DNA from 2 places in the Caballeronia sp. LjRoot34 genome. Region 1 is predicted to be linked to the other one. Evidence: riboswitches for the same ligand, from Rfam matches in the RefSeq annotation. Region 1 holds a riboswitch; the other holds the start of a gene.
What was found. A riboswitch is a leader RNA that binds a small molecule or an ion and turns the genes downstream of it on or off. The one in region 1 is predicted to bind cobalamin.
Positions count from the first base shown of each region.

Region 2: it holds a riboswitch for cobalamin, as region 1 does, so the genes downstream of both, ACSQ36_RS09775 (TonB-dependent receptor domain-containing protein) here and cobW (cobalamin biosynthesis protein CobW) in region 1, are expected to answer to the same signal.

Region 1 covers NZ_CAXUSB020000002.1:903,417-911,844, reverse strand. Annotated here, with positions in the region: gene ACSQ36_RS23710 (ATP-binding protein) at 1-368, opposite strand, end outside; gene cobN (cobaltochelatase subunit CobN) at 365-4,138, opposite strand; gene cobW (cobalamin biosynthesis protein CobW) at 4,142-5,230, opposite strand; cobalamin riboswitch at 5,403-5,656, opposite strand; gene ACSQ36_RS23695 (hypothetical protein) at 5,721-5,855, opposite strand; cobalamin riboswitch at 5,829-6,134, shown strand; gene ACSQ36_RS23690 (cobalamin biosynthesis protein) at 6,317-6,712, shown strand; gene cobO (cob(I)yrinic acid a,c-diamide adenosyltransferase) at 6,712-7,314, shown strand; gene ACSQ36_RS23680 (cobyrinate a,c-diamide synthase) at 7,316-8,428, shown strand, end outside.
Region 2 covers NZ_CAXUSB020000001.1:2,178,224-2,186,651, reverse strand. Annotated here, with positions in the region: gene ACSQ36_RS09805 (porin) at 1-233, shown strand, start outside; gene ACSQ36_RS09800 (GntR family transcriptional regulator) at 345-1,064, shown strand; gene ACSQ36_RS09795 (ABC transporter substrate-binding protein) at 1,307-2,329, shown strand; gene ACSQ36_RS09790 (ABC transporter permease) at 2,349-3,221, shown strand; gene ACSQ36_RS09785 (ABC transporter permease) at 3,218-4,090, shown strand; gene ACSQ36_RS09780 (ABC transporter ATP-binding protein) at 4,090-5,145, shown strand; adenosylcobalamin (AdoCbl) riboswitch at 5,420-5,572, shown strand; gene ACSQ36_RS09775 (TonB-dependent receptor domain-containing protein) at 5,968-7,899, shown strand; gene ACSQ36_RS09770 (SAM-dependent methyltransferase) at 7,934-8,125, shown strand.

The sequences.
Region 1 (8,428 bases):
CTCGCGGCTACATCGAGTAACGGGTCCACGAGTTGATTGGGCAGCAGATTCACTTCATCGACGTACAACACGCCCTTATGCGCCCTCGCGAGCAAACCCGGCGAAAAGCGCACGCCGCCGTCGCGCAAGACAGCTTCGATATCCAGCGAACCGATCAACTGTTCTTCGCTCGCCCCCAGCGGCAAAGTCACGAACTGCCCTTCGGGCAGCAGTTCGGCAAGCGCGCGCGCAGTCGTCGATTTCGCGGTCCCACGCGGACCGCTGACCAGCACGCCGCCCAGCGCCGGATCGACCGCGGCGAGTAAAAGTGCTTGCTGCAAGGGTTCTTGTGCGACCAATGCGGCAAACGGGAAGATCAATTCGTTCACGTTCGTTGCCCTTCGAGTTGCTGTTCGGCGTCCAGCAGATGGCGTTCGATCTGGTCCTGATACGCGCCTGGACTTTGCCATAAGCCGCGCTGCATCGCTTCGGTCAAACGCTCGCAGATCGAGTGCAGCGCGTGCGGATTATGCTGCTGCATGAACTCGCGCGTGTCAGCGTCGTTGACGTAGGCATCGGCAACAAGCGCGTACTGATGATCCGATACGACCCGCGCGGTGGCATCGTAACCAAACAGATAATCTACCGTTGCAGCGAGTTCCGACGCACCCTTGTAACCATGCCGCTTCACGCCGTCGATCCATTTCGGATTGACTACGCGCGAGCGGATCACGCGTGAGATTTCTTCCTGCAACGTGCGGATGCGCGGCGCGGCCGGATTACTGTGATCGGGGTTATACGCTTGCGGCTGGGTACCGGAAAGATGCCGCACGGCCGCCACCATGCCGCCCTGGAACTGGTGATAGTCGTTCGAATCCAGCAGGTCGTGTTCGCGGTTGTCCTGGTTCTGCACCACCACGTCGATGGTCGACAAGCGCGCGCCAAAGGTGTCGCGGGCCTCAACGCCATCGCCCTTTTGCGAATACGCATAACCGCCGGAGCTTTGGAAACCGCGCGCGAGATCAGCATCGTTTTGCCATTGTTTTGCGTCGATCATTTCCTGCAAACCCGCGCCGTATGCGCCCGGCTTCGTGCTGAATACGCGCCAACCCGCGCGCAAGCGCGCTTCCTTCTCGTCCAGTCCGCGCGCCATGTGTTCGTCGCGTTCACGCATGATGCGCGCACGGATCGGGTTGATGTCTTCGGCTTCGTCGTCGAGTTCGGCCACGGCTTGCACGGCGGCATCGAAGAGATGCATCAGGTTGGCGAACGCATCGCGGAAAAATCCCGACACACGCAGCGTCACGTCAATGCGCGGGCGATTGAAAATGGTGATAGGCAGGACTTCGAAATCAGTCACGCGATTGCTGCCCGCCGCCCACTTCGGCCGCACGCCGATCAGCGCCATGGCTTGGGCGATATCGTCACCGCCGGTGCGCATGGTGGCCGTACCCCATACAGACAAACCGATCGCACGCGGATAGTCGCCGTGCTCCTGAAGGTGGCGCTCGATCAGCAGGTTGGCCGACTTCAGGCCGAGCGTCCATGCTGCGCGCGTTGGCACGGCGCGGGTATCGACGGAGTAAAAATTGCGGCCAGTCGGCAACACGTCCGGCCTTCCACGCGATGGCGATCCGCTCGGACCCGGTGGCACAAAATGCCCATCGAGACCACGTTGAAGCTGCTTTAACTCTTGCGGGCCGCAAGCGTCGAGCCGCGCGAGCAGGTCGCCGTTCAGGCGTTTGAGTACCTGCGATGTGTTCGGCCCCGCCGTGTCGGATGGCTTGTCGAGCAACGACGTTGCGAGCAGTTCGAGACGCTCGCGGGTGTCGCCATGATGGCGCCACGGTGCATCGATCACCGTTTCGAGTTCAGCGGGACGAGGACCTGTCCACGGCGCGCTCCAGTCGGCATCGAGGGGATCGAACGTGTCGCCCAGATTCAAGTCGCGAGCCAGTGCGGTGAGCACGCTCGCGTTCGCGCCTTGCGCGTCGCCGGTTGGATAACGGCCGAGGGCAAGCAGGGTATCGCGGCGTTGCACGCCTTGCGGCGACGCACCGAACACATGCAGGCCATCGCGGATCTGAGCCTCCTTGAGCTCGCACAAATACGCGTCGGCGCGGGTCAGTAACGCATCCTCAGTATTGGAATCGCGAGGTTTATCGAGTCCGAGTTCCTCATGCAGCCTGTGCTCAACAATGCTCGCCAGAATCGTCTTGCGCAGGAGTTTCGCGCGGCGCGGATCGACCATCAGCGCTTCATAATATTCGTCGACCTGACGCTCCAGATCCTGCAGCGGACCGTAGTTTTCAGCGCGCGTGAGCGGCGGCATCAAGTGGTCGATAATGACCGCCTGAGCTCGCCGCTTCGCCTGACTGCCCTCGCCCGGATCGTTGACAATAAAAGGATATAGATGCGGCATGGCGCCCAGCGTCAGATCAGGCCAGCACGACGCGCTCAATGCAACGCTCTTGCCCGGCAGCCATTCAAGGTTGCCGTGCTTGCCAACGTGAACGACCGCATCCACGTTGAATCGCAGCCGCAGCCAGAAGTAGAAAGCGAGATACGCGTGCGGCGGCACGAGCTCCGCGTCGTGATAACTCGCGTAGTCGCCGCGCTCACGCGAGCGCGCCGGCTGGATGCCGATGAACACATGCCCACAGCGCCAGCCCGCGATCATGAAGCGGCCGCGCCGGATCGTGGGATCACTTTCGGGCGGACCCCAGCGCGTATTCAACTCCTGCTGGACGTTGGTCGGCAGCTTGGCGAACGCGTCGAGGTAGTCGTCAAGCGCGAGGCTTTGCAACGCGGGACGCAAGTCGCGAACCACGGGATCATTCGTTACGCCCGAGGTCAGCGCGTGCATCAGCGCGTCACCATCGGCGGGAATTTCATCCACTCGATACCCTTCTTTATCGAGCATTGACAGGATGTTGACGACAGACGCCGGTGTATCAAGACCCACGCCATTGCCGATGCGCCCCTCACTCAACGGGTAGTTCGCGAGCACAAGTGAGATGCGTTTGTCAGCGTTAGCGAGTTGCCGCAAGCGACACCAACGTTGGCTCAACTCGGCCACGAAACGCACCCGCTCAAGGTCGGGCTGGTATCGCACGACATCGACTTGAGTGATCTTGCATCGATACGCGAGTCCCTTGAAGCTGATCGCGCGCGTGATGATGCGGCCATCGACTTCCGGCAGGGCGACATGCATGGCGACATCACGCGAATTCAGCCCGTGGTTGTCTTTCAGCCAGTCTTCACGATTTCCCCCGCTGAGGATAACTTGCAGTACCGGCGCGTCGCCCGCGAGTTCAAAAGGCACAGGGTCGTCTATGACGCCGGCTGCGAACGAGGTCGTGTTCAGCACCAGCGACGCCCCGTGATCCGCGCAAAGCTGCTGCACAACTTCGCGGCTCAACGGGTCTTTTAGTGACGCCATCGCGATCGGCAACGGGTTGAGGCCTTGTGCTTCCAGGGCCTCGATCAATGCATCGAACACGTCCGTATTGCCGGACTGCAAATGGGCCCGATAGAACAGCACGGCGACAACGGGCGCACCTTGAATCCAGCGTTTTTTCCAGTCGTCAATGGTCGCGATCTGCCGCGCCGGATGATAGATTGCCACTGTCGGCAACGGGCTCGGCGCATGCGCTTCACGCCCATACCCCAACGCCCGAAACGCGATGCAACGAAGAAACTCTTCAGCATTTTTCGCACCGCCCTCACGCAGATACCGCCAGAGTTGATCGCACAATCCGGGCTCGGCCGTACTCTTCGCAACGAGGTTCGGATCTTCCTGCAGATCGCCGGAAAACATCACGAGCATCTGGCCGTTGCGGCGCGCGAGCGCGGTAATGCTCTCGATTCCGTAAGGCCAGTATGCTTCGCCGCCAAGGTGATCGATAACGATCACCCGTGCATGTCTCAGCACGTCGTCGACGTAAAAATCTACCGATGCCGGTTGCCGCAAGAACGCCTGATTTGCCAGCCGCAGCGCCGGAAAATCCGCTTCCAGATGCGGCACGACACTCGCGAGTAGCGAGAGCGTGGTATCGGCCGAGCTGAGCACGACGATCGGCGCAGGCGTCTGGTCGATACGCATGACGCCGGCTGCGTCGTCGACAAAACCGCCGGGCGTCGTGCGTAGCAGATGCATGGATCAGGCCTGCACGGGTGCGTTGGCGAGCGCGGCAACCAGCGCTTGTTGCAGACGCGGCTGATCGAGATCTTCACCAATCAGCACGAACCGGCTGGTCTCGCGGGCCGCTTCGGCAGCGGTCCAGCGACGATCGAAATAGGTATCGAAACGCTGGCCTACACCTTGCACGACAAGCCGCATGGGCGTGCCCGGCAACGCCGCAAAACCCTTCACGCGATAGATCGTGTTGGCATCGACCAGTGAGCGCAATGCAGCGACCACGGCCTCGCGCGACTCGACCCGCGCTTCCACCACGACTGAATCGAAATCGTCGTGGTGGTGATCGGCGTGCCCTTCGTCGTCGACGGAACCATGATGGTCGACACGCAGATGAATAGTCGTTTCCGATGCTGCCTCCAGCCCGAGCAGCGCATGCAGATCGAGCTGACCCATCTGCGCCGGCACGATCTTGACGCCCGCCGGAATCTCGCCGCGAATCAACGTTTCCACCGCGCGTTGCTGCGTTTCATCGATCAGATCGGTCTTGTTGAGAATCACCAGGTCCGCTGAAGCGAGTTGATCTTCGAACAACTCATGCAGCGGCGATTCGTGATCGAGGTTCGGGTCGGCCCGGCGTTGTGCGTCCACAGCCTGCGAGTTCGCCGCGAACTGGCCGCTTGCCGCAGCGGGACCATCTACAACAGTCACGACAGCATCCACGGTGAACGCATTCTTGATGGACGGCCAGTTGAAAGCCTGCACGAGCGGCTTGGGCAACGCGAGGCCGGAGGTCTCGATCAGCACATGATCGATCTGATCGCGCCGCTCGACCAGTTGCTCCATCACCGGATAAAACTCTTCCTGCACCGTGCAGCAAAGACAGCCGTTCGACAGTTCATACAGATTCGGTTGATCCGTGACGCTTTCATCCTCGCAACCGATGTTGCAGCCCTTCAGGATTTCGCCGTCTATGCCGAGTTCTCCGAACTCGTTCACGATCACCGCGATCCGCAGCCCTTTCGCGTTTTGCAGGATGTGCCGCATCAACGTGGTCTTGCCGCTGCCGAGGAAACCCGTTACGACCGTGACCGGAATTTTGCGCATTTGCATCCGTTGCTCCGTGCTATTGATTGGCTGCTTGCTGCCGGAATGCGTGGTCCTTTACCGCCCAAGGCGAACAATAAAATGCGCTCACGAGCGTCGCAATACAGGACGGCAATCCGGAAAAAGCATGGTGGAAAGTATCGAGCATATGCCGCATCCCCGCGACAAACGCCCGCTTCAGGTGTTACTCGTTCCGGCCGGTATCCGGGCTGGCGAAAATGCCGCTTCACCTTCCCGCATGACATAGGCATGCAGTGGTTTTTCGAAGGCGGCTTTACCGCGCGAGTGGCGTGAATCAGGGTAAAACCACGTCGCGCGATTTTCGTTTACCGTTGCGGGGGCAGCGCAGGTTGGCACGGCCGGGGTTCCGGCAACGCTTCCTGCTTCCCGTTTAACTGCGCGCAGCAGAGACCGCGCGCGAGCACCAGAAAACTACCGCGAAGTCTAGGCTGATGGGGGATTAGCGTCAAGGTTCGGGCGGGGCGTGCAAGGGAGCTTAAGCCGTCCCTGCAAACGCGCGCTTGCGCTGCTGCGAGCGCGGAAAACCTGCGCCGCCGGCCGGTTCCAGCCTGTAAAAGCCCAGCGCAACCGACACCCGCTGTGCTATCTTTGGCCCGCGTCTGGTGCTCACGCGCGCTTTTTCCGCGCGCGTAGTTAAACGGGAAACAGGATGTGCACGCGCGTATTTTCGAGGCTCAAGGCTCACACTTCAGCTCAACGCGCCGTGTCGACAAAAACCTGTGCTGTCCCCCGCAACGGTACGCGACCCGCGCTCGCTTCGACTGACTCTCATTTCTGGCTGTCATCGAACCGTGCGCCCATTTCCTCCACAGCCACTGCTCCGACGAGCGGGAAGGCGAGCGGAATGCGGTCGCCAAGCCCGGATACCGGCCAGTCGCCAAGTGGCGCGCTTTAGCTTTAAAAGCGCGCTGGACGCCACATCCGCGAGGGACGGATGAAGGACGTAATGCTTATATCGTCGTACATGAATCCAATTTTTCAATGCTTGCGCTCAGTATCGAGCTCGACCCAGCGGCCGTCTTTCAGCGGTTTTGCTTACATGTGTCCGGGCTGTGCGAACCGAGCGCCATCATGAGCACATGGGTCATCGGCATAGGCTGCCGGCGCGGTGTAAGCGTCGAACAGATTCATGCCGCCGTGTTCGCGGCGCTGGGGACCCGGCCGCTGGCGAGCACTCGAGCGCTGGCATCGATTGATAGCAAGAAGGACGAAACCGCGCTGCTCGAATTCGCCGCTCGCCACGGATTGCCATTGCAGTTTTTTTCGAAGCAAGACATCGCGCAGGTTGAAACCAGCATGTCGGGACGGGTTCAGGCGCTGCTTGGCATCGACGGCGTCTGCGAACCGTGTGCATTGCTGGCATCGCGTAATGGCCGAATCATAGTGCCGAAAAGAGTGATCGATGGCGTGACCGTCGCCATAGCCGAAGACGACTCGGAACAACAGACTGACAACGAGAGAACATGATGAAAACGGACGAAGAATCGCATCTGCGCATGACGCAGCGGCGCAAGGAAGGTCACGAGAAAAAGCAGGCCGCCGCCGCGCGCGAGAAGGGCCTCCTGATCGTCAATACGGGCACGGGCAAGGGTAAGACCACGGCGGCCTTCGGCATGGCCGTACGCGTGCTCGGACACGGCATGCGGCTCGGCGTGGTGCAGTTCATCAAGGGCGCGCTGCATACGTCCGAACGCGATTTCCTCGGCGCAATTGCGAACTGCGATTTCATCACCATGGGTGACGGCTATACGTGGGACACGCAGAACCGCGATGCCGATATCGCGACGGCTCGCCGAGGCTGGGACGCCGCGCGCAAGATGATTGAAAGCGGCGAGTATCAGATGGTCGTGCTCGACGAGCTGTGCACGGTGCTCAAGTACGAATACCTGCCACTCGATGAAGTGCTCGCGGTGCTCACCGCGCGGCCTGAGATGCTGCATGTGGTCGTGACAGGACGCCATGCGCCCGAAGCGCTGATCGAAGCGGCCGATCTCGTGACGGAGATGCGTCCGATCAAGCATCCGTATCGCGAGCAAGGGGTGAAGGCGCAACGCGGCGTCGAGTTCTGACGTGCGCGCCTGCCCCGCTTTATTCATCAGCGCCCCCGCGTCGAACCAGGGCAAGACCACCGTCACCGCCGGTCTCGCGCGCTATCACGCACGGCTTGGCTTGCGGGTACGGGTCTTCAAGACCGGCCCCGACTTTCTCGATCCGATGATCCTGGAACGCGCGTCCGGCGCGCCGGTGTATTCGCTGCATTTGTGGATGGTCGGCGAAAGCGGTTGCCGCGCGCTGCTCGCGCAAGCGGCGCAGGAAGCCGATCTGATCCTCATCGAAGGCGTGATGGGCCTCTTCGACGGCACGCCCAGCAGCGCCGATCTCGCGGCCGCGTTCGGCGTGCCGGTACTCGCCGTGATCGGCGCGCACGGCATGGCGCAGACCTTCGGCGCAATGGCGTTCGGGCTCGCGCGCTATCGCGCAGATCTGCCCTTTCACGGTGTGCTCGCCAATCGCGTGGCGTCGGCACGGCATGCGCAAATGTTGAGCGAAGCCATTCCTGAAGGCATTCGATACTGCGGGCATCTGTCGAGCATCGACGACATTGCGCTACCCGGGCGGCACCTGGGCCTCATGCAGGCAGCGGAGGTGGCCGACATCGATACGCGGCTGGATCGCGCAGCGGACGCCATCGGCGAGACGACGTTGCGCGAGTTGCCGCCCGCGGTCATGTTCAATTACGCCGCCCTTGAACAGCCGCCGCGTTTGCTGGAAGGCATGCACATCGCCATTGCCCGCGATGCTGCGTTTTCGTTCATCTACCCTGCTAATCTCGATCTGCTGGAGGCGATGGGCGCAACGCTCGCGTTTTTCTCCCCCCTCGCCGATGAACCCGTTCCCACGCATGCCGATGCGCTCTATCTGCCGGGTGGATATCCGGAACTGCACGCGGCCCGGCTTGCAGCGAACCTTGCGAGCGCGGCCTCGATTCGAGCGCACGTTGAGGCGGGTAAAGCGGTGGTCGCGGAATGCGGCGGCATGCTGTATCTGCTCGATTCACTGACGGATATCGAAGGTTCTCAGCATGCCATGCTTGCCCTTCTGCCCGGCCACGCGAAGATGCAAAAACGCCTGGCCCGGCTCGCCATGCAGCGTGTTGAAAGCCGCCACGGCACCCATACCGGC
Region 2 (8,428 bases), on a different contig from region 1:
GCTATACCGCGTTGCATGATAAAACCGCTGCCGCCAATAATGCGAACCAGATTGCCGCACTGGCTCAATATGATCTATCTAAAAGTACCAGCGTATACGGCACGATTTCTTATCTGACCAATCACAATCAGGCGTCGTATACGTTGGCTGGATCAGCGAATTCAGGTTTACCGCTGGCTAATCCCGGCGCCAATCCGCACGGCATCTCGATTGGTATGTTCCATAAGTTCTAGATTTCATGTTTGGCAAGACGCATGAAAACATGTTCATACATGTCCGCATAAACTTATTTCCTTTCTTTCGGCGCTCAGGACAGAAAGGTCACCACGATCGGGGGCGCTGCAATGAAAAAACGTTCGAACAATGTGGGCGCCTCCAAAGCGGAAATGGTCGCCGCGACGATCCAGGACGAGATCTTGACCGGGCGCTTGCCGTACGGCGTCCTGCTGGAAAGCGAGAGTGAGTTGGTGCAGCGGTTCTCGGTCAGCCGAAACACGGTTCGCAAGGGCCTCGAGGAACTGATGAATACGGGCCTGATTACCCGCAAGGTCGGCGTGGGTTCGTTTGTCACTTACAACGGTCAGACGCTGGATAGTGCGCTGGGCTGGTCAAAGGCGCTCGAAACGGCGGACGGCGGTGCTCAAACCCGGTTGCTGCAAATCCGGGTGATCCAGGATGAAAAGCTCGCCGTTCAACTCGCGCTGCAACAGCCTGCATTTATCGCAGTGGACCGGTTGCGGGTGTTGGCGGACTCGGAACGGCCGATTTCGCTCGAACTCAGCCGGATTCCGTTCTCCGACCGGCTGGCGGACCTGCCGTTGCAGGGGTTGATCGGCGGCTCCTTGAACCAGACCTTGATCGAGTACGGCATGGCTGCGGATCACGGCGAAGAATGGGCGGAGGTGATCGGGCTCGAACAAGCCGACGCCGACATCCTGAAGCACCCGCCGGGCAAGTCGTTCCTGCGCACCCGTCGTCTCACGCGTGACAAGAACGGCAACCCGGTCGAATACGTCGTCAGTCTGCTCGATCCCGCCTATTTTGGATTGCACCTGGAGTTTTGAACGTGCCTCGGGGCGGGCGAGCAAGGACAGATGGATTGACCGCCCATTGTGTCGCTTCCATGCGGCCGTTGCTGATGCGCTAAGAGGCGCCCGCCTGGGAAAGATCACCGCGCTTGATGATTCACTCAGTTGTATTAACTAGTTACTGCCGCAGCCTGTGCTGCTTGAGTTCAACTTGATTGCCGGGAGTCCATGAAATGGCATTGATCGATAAAATATTTAAACGGGCGTTGACGTGCGCAATGGCAACAGCCGCCCTGGCTTCGTTCGCGGCTCATGCCGAAGATGTCCACGTGCTGAACTGGAAGGGGTATGGCACGGATGAGCCGTGGGCGCTCAAGGAGTTCGAGGCGAAGACCGGGTATCACGTGGTCAACGACTTCTTCAACTCCGAGCAGGAAATGCTCACCAAGCTGCGCACCAACCCGGGCGCGTACGACGTGGTGATGGTCAACAGCGCGTTCAACCAGCAAGCACGCGAACAAAACCTGCTTCAGCCTATCGATGTAACGGGGATGTCGAACGTCGCCGACCTGAACCCCAAGATGCGCCATTCGCATTTGCTCGAGATTGGCGGCCAGAGCTACGGCATTCCGTGGGTGTGGGGCGTGACGTCGTTTGCTGTCAACGACACAAAGGTCCATCCGGTTCCGGACACCATCCAGGCGCTGTGGGACCCGGCGTACAAAGGCCATGTCGGCATGCGTGACGACGCAATCGAAGCGGTCCAGTTCGCGGCGCTCGCAACGGGCCAGAATATCAACGACATCAAGAATCTCGATGCCGTCAAGGACAAGCTCAAGGCGCTCACCGGGCAACTGAAAACGTTCTGGAGTTCAGAGAACGACTGGAACCAGTATGTGGCGTCGGGGGTGTTTTACATCTCCACGTATTGGAGCGGATCAGCCGCACGCGCGCGCAACAAGTTCAACCTGCCGGTCACCTTCGTGATCCCGAAGGAAGGGGCGATCGGTTGGCTGGATTCCCTGTCGATTCCCAAGGGCGCGCATAACGTCGCCGGCGCGAAAGCCTTCATCAACTACATGATCGATCCTGGTTTCTACACGCAGTGGGATTCCCGTGTTGGCGCACCGGTCTCGGCGAACGTCAAGGCGGTTGCAGCGTTGCCGGCCGACGCGTTCAACCGTGCGGTGCTGGCGAATCCGGCGGTGCAGTCGCGGATCCAGTTCCAGGAGCCGATCACCGACGACAAGCGCAAGGCTTACCTGCAGTTATGGCAGGAAATCAAGGCCCAGGCCGACTGACGACGTTCAAGGAAGTGCCATGAAATTTGCCCTCAGTTCGCCGCAAGGCCGACCGCTGGTTCGCGCCATGACGCTGGCCGGACCCGCCTACGTATGGCTCCTGCTAGCGGTGTTCCTGCCTTTGTCGGTCATGCTGTTCTACAGCTTCATGTCCGACGTGCCGACGAGCGGCGGCAACTGGTCGCTGACGTTCCAGAACTACCTGACGTTCTTCGATGAACCGCTGTATCGGAAGCTGATGGTGCGTTCGCTTGGACTCAGCGCCCAGGTCACGCTGATCTGCACGGTGCTCGGTTTTCCGTGCGCCTTCATGCTCGCGAAGGTAATACGCGGACGCACGCGTGAAGCGCTGTTCCTGCTGATCATCCTGCCGTTCTGGAGCAACGGGCTCGTGCGGATATTCTCCTGGAACATGGTACTGCGCAGTGGCGGACTGGTGGACTGGGTGCTAAATCATCTCTGGCCGTGGACAGTCAGCACCGACCTGATGTTCTCTTATCCGGCAATCGTGATCGGACTGGTGCATTCCTACTTGCCGTATTCGGTGCTGACCGCTTATCTGAGCCTGCAGGCTATTGACGACTCCCTGATCGAAGCGGCTCGTTCAATGGGCGCGGGACGCATGACCATCCTGCGCCGGCTGATCCTGCCGCTTGCGATGCCCGGCATGCTGGCGGGCGCCGTGTTGACCTTCGTACCCGTAGTAGGAGCCTTCATGGAACCGCGGTTGCTCGGCGGGCGCAAGGGCACGTTCATCGGCACGGTCATCGAGGACCAGTTCGTTGCCGTATTCAACTGGCCGCTCGGCGCTGCATTGTCGTTCACGCTGCTGGCCCTCGTGCTGGCAATCCTGTTCGCCGGCATGCGGCTCTCGCGGAGGAAGGACAAATGAAGCACGACAACACCATCGGGTCAATCGAGCTGGACACGCCGGCTGCCTCCAACGCGCCGCATACACCGCGTCGCAGGACGTGGACCGTGGGTGCATCGCTTGGCGCGATCGGCTACGGGTACGTCGTGGTCATGATTGGCTTTCTATATTTGCCGATCCTGGTCATGGCGTTGATGTCGGCTAACGCGTCGCCGCTTTATGAGTTGCCGTTTCATTTCACCACGCACTGGTATCAGGCGCTCGCCGAGGACGGCGTGCTGAAGGCGGCGGCGTTCCGGAGCATCGAGATCGCGCTGTGGACCACGTTGTTGTCCACCATTCTCGGCGTGATGGCGTCGCTGGCATTCTTTCGATACGACTTCGCGGGCAAGCGTTTCCTGCAAGCCATGCTGTTCCCGCCGATGGCGATCCCCTGGCTGATCACGGGCACCGCGATGCTGATTTTCTTCTTCGCGATCGGTATCGGGCGGGGCTTGCACGCCATCCTGCTCGGTCACGTGGCGCTCGCGTTGCCCTACGTGATCATCGTGGTCGGCGCGCGCTTGCGCACGTTCTCACCTGAACTGGAACTGGCCGCCCGTTCGCTTGGCGCGAGTGGCTGGCAGATCACGTGGCGCGTGACCTTGCCCGCGATTGCACCTGGCGTGGTGGCGGGGGCCTTGTTTGCATTCGCCGTGTCGTTCGACCAGTTCGTCGTCTCGTACTTCCTGTCCGACCCGGGCGAGACCACGCTGCCGGTCGAAATATACAGCGCGATCCGCAAGGGCTTTACGCCCGAGATCAACGCAATTTCAACCATCATCATTGTCGTGTCGATGGGCACGATGTTGATCGTGTCACGGCTGTATCGATTTGGTGGAGAGCAATAATGGCCGAAGTCAATGTAATCGGAGTATCCAAGCAGTACGGCGAATCACGCGCGCTGGACGACGTATCCATCCGTTTCGCGGAGGGCGGGCTCTATGGGCTGCTCGGACCGTCAGGCAGCGGCAAGACAACGCTCCTGCGCATGATTGCCGGCTTCGTGTTCCCGGACAGCGGGCAGATTCGCATCGACGATCAGCCGGTCGAACGCTTGCCCGTGGAGCGGCGGGAGATCGGCATGGTGTTCCAGAACTATGCGTTGTTCCCAAATATGAATGTGGCCGACAACGTCGCATTCGGGTTGTCCGTGAGGCATGTGGACAAGAGCGAGATCAAGCGCCGGGTGGGGGAGGTGCTGGATCTCGTGCAACTCGGCAGCCTGCACGCACGCGGGATCAATCAATTGTCGGGCGGGCAGCGCCAGCGCGTCGCACTGGCGCGCGCCATTGTGACGCGTCCTCGCGTGTTGCTGCTCGACGAACCGCTGAGCGCGCTGGACAAATCTTTGCGAGTGGACATGCAGGTCGAATTGCGCCGCATCCAGCGCGATGTCGCGATCACGACCGTATTCGTCACGCACGACCAGGAAGAAGCGCTTACGTTGAGTGATCGTGTAGGTATCCTGCGCGATGGGCGATTGATCCAGGAAGGGACCGCACGCGAACTCTACGATCAACCGGCCAGCGAGTTCGCCGCCACTTTTCTCGGCGATGCCAACATTCTCAACGGTCGACTGGAGACCGGGGGCATGCGCATTAACGATGGCAGTTTGATTCGTTTCGGATCGCGCTCCACTGTATCTGGTCAGACAAAGTGTGCAGTACGTCCCGAGAAAATCGCGCTCCAACGTGCAACGGGCGCGGCCGCGCCGAGCGCGCATAACCGGCTGACGGCACAGGTTGCCCATCACGTCTTTGCCGGTGTGAATACAACCTATATGCTCGACTGGTGCGGGCAGCAGCTCAAGGTCCATGTGCAAAACTCCGGTGAGGACCTGATCCCGGTCGGCTCGCAAGTGACGTTGAGCTGGTCGCCCGACAGCACGATCCTGGTCCACTAAGGAGCTTTCAAGATCCGCATACCCTCTGGCGCGGGGCAGGGGATAGTGATTCCGTTTGCCCTGGGTTTAGTCCGGGAGATTAGGCAGGTGTCGGAGCGGGGGTGGCGCGCTCAGAGCCCCACCCCCGACCGCCTTCAACGTGATTGCACTCAATACGCAAATATTCCGAAAGGTCGCTGGCGATAACCAGCAGGCATGAATCTCGTGCTGCCAAGGGCACCCGCACCGCCGGTTATTCAATAACCCCGACTTGATAGTGTCGGACGGGGATTCGGAAGTAAAATGCGCGCATACGACTCGTGGAAGCTGGTGTAAATCCAGCACGGTCGCGCCACTGTGACCGGTTTCAGCACAAACCGGAAGTCAGACCTCGGCGTCGTATACCTCTTTTCTGACTTTGGGGCGCGCACTCCCCGGGAGACAATCCACATGACCGATGACCGATACTGCCAGCGATCCTGGCTTACAGCCAGAGCGGCATCCCCTCGATTGGCCCGCCTAGACCCACATAGACCCGCATAAGTGAATTCGGCTGCCCGCTTGGGGCGTGATCGATTGCGCAGGCGAGGTGGGCATCAGCGGTTCGCCAGGACCAGCACCCGAGACATGGGCGCATCTGCCGCGCGAGAGAACTCACCGCCACTTAAAAGTGCCTTGGCCGCTGCGCGTCATCGCGGGTTGATCTCGTCTATCGCGTGGACGGCAGGGCGGTGACGCCTCCAGAGAGGCCCGCGTTTCGTCATTGCCGCCATCCGAAATCGACATGCTGCGTTTGCGCTCGCAGCACGTCGTCCAATCTTCCAACAAAAAGGTTTTCCCCGTATGAAGTTCCGTCATTTCATCCTCACCTCTGCGTTGACGGTTTCGGCATGGCAGGTCGCACAGGCCGCGGACGACTCGTCGTTTCCGCAACCGGAGCAGCTTCCGGACGCAGCCACGCTGCCGAATATTCTCGTCACCGGCGACACGCAGCACCTGCCGCAATCGTTCGATCAACGCTATGCGTCGACACAGGTCCTGACCCGCGCGGATCTCGACCGTTTGTCGCCGAGTGACCCGAGCATCACGCAAGCCCTCGCCACGTTGCCAGGCGTCACTATTTCACAAAACGGCGGCCCAGGATCTTCTGCTGCCGTCAGCATTCGTGGATCATCGGGAAGTCAGGTTGCGGTGTTCATAGATGGTATCCGCGTTGGTTCTGCGACTACGGGTCAAGCCGAGTGGGCCGACCTTCCGACCTCCGCCTTTGACCGTGTCGAAGTGATCTCAGGACCGGCGGCCGCTTCATTCGGTGCGGACGCGGTGGGCGGCGTCGTGCAACTCTTCACGAACCGCGCGGCAAATCAACCCAACCAGACTACGATTTCAACAGGCGGTGGTTCGAACAAAACGTTCGATACACAGATCCGCACTTCAGGCAGTATTTCGTCCACGGGTCCGCTCGCGGCACTGGCCGGACTGACCTATTCCTTGGGACTGCACGACTACAATACCGCGGGAATCGATGCGACCCAGCCCGGGGCTTACGGGCATGAGGATGGCCGCAATCCGTATCATGCTCAGGACGTGGATGCGCGCTTGGGCTATGCGCACGACAACTGGTCGATCTCCACATTCGCGCTCTATCACCGGTCCGATCTGTCCTACGACAATGCCGGCGGCGATAACCGGCAGCTTGATCATCAACTGACGACCGGCGTTGCGTTTCATCTGGACATCACGCCGTTCACGCAGTTTGACCAGTCTGTCGGCTACTCCACGGATCGACAGTTCCTCTATGCGAACAACCCGGCCATCCCGACCGATGAGATCGACTCGACGCGCTTAAGCACGTCGACCTCGCTGACCCATCAGGAGCGTGGTCAAACGCTCTTCAGTCTGCCACTGTCCGGTGAAACCAAGCTCGCCTACGACTTCACCCGCGAGCAAGCCTTCCTGCCGGTCGACATCCCCACGGGCGTGCCGACGCGCAACGATTCAGCCGTCTCGCTCCATCAATCAGTCACGCTCGGCGCGTTGACTGTGTTCCTGGCGGGACGCCACGAGATCATCCAGGGCCGGTCGATCAATACCGGTAATGTCGCCGTCGCTTATGCAATTACCCCGGTTTATACGGCACGCATTTCGTACGGCAACGCATTCCGCCTGCCGACTTTTAACGACCTGTACTACCCGGGTTACGCGAACCCGAATCTGCAGCCTGAGCGCAGCGATACGGTCGAGGCAGCGCTTGATGCGGCCACGTCGTTCGGTACCTTTACGGCCGCTGTCTATGACACCCGCGTGCATGACCTCATCACTTACGACTCGGTGACCTTTCTGCCCGTGAATGTAGGCCGCGCGCATATTCAGGGCATCGACCTGTCGTATAAGGGCACGCTTGGCAAATCGACACCGGTAAGTCTCGCGATCGGCATTTTGAATCCGCAGGATGTGACCGACCAGACGTGGCTCAACCGCCGTCCGCGTCAGACCGTCAGCCTGAACATCGATCACACATGGGACGAGTTTCACCTGCACGCGCTGAGCACGGGCATCTCCTTGCTTTACGGAGGATCGACCTACGACGACCAGTTCAACGCGACGTATCTGCCGTCGTACACAACCGTCGGGCTGCGTGCCGCGTACAAGGTCAATTCGCATCTCACCGTGTCCGCTAATCTGTCCAACCTCTTTAACCGGCAGTACGTCACCGCATACGGTTACAACACGTTGGGTCGGACGGCATTCGGCAAGCTAGCCTACACTTTCTGATTACTTGTCGCATGAACCCTGGCGAGTCACATCTATGAAGCGAATTCTGATCATTGGCATTGGCGCCGGCAACCCCGACTATGTGACGATACAGGCGGTCAACGCGCTCAACGAAGTCGATGTCTTCTTCGTGATGGAGAAGGGCATCGTCAAGGAAAAGCTGATCGCGTTGCGAAAGGAAATTTGCAGGCGTTTCATCAAGGGCAATGACTATCAGCTTCGCTGAATTATCTCAGACTTGATTGCGACCAACGGGATACGAAGCTATGTGCCTACTATGAGGCGCTCGGTTTCACACGGGTGGCAACCAAACCAATACCGGAGCTTGGTGAGTATGTTGCGTCTTTATGCGAGAGATTGGCGAGCTTGATCTAGCTGAGTCGGTCGAGTTCGCGCATGTTCAACGTCACCAGGTCGGTTGGCTGCATGGCGAGCTCCCATCGTTGGATCGGAAGCTCCCAGCATCGCACCAGCACCAAAACACGACATTCCTATCTTGCTCAAACACGACATTAGGATATTGCTGCTA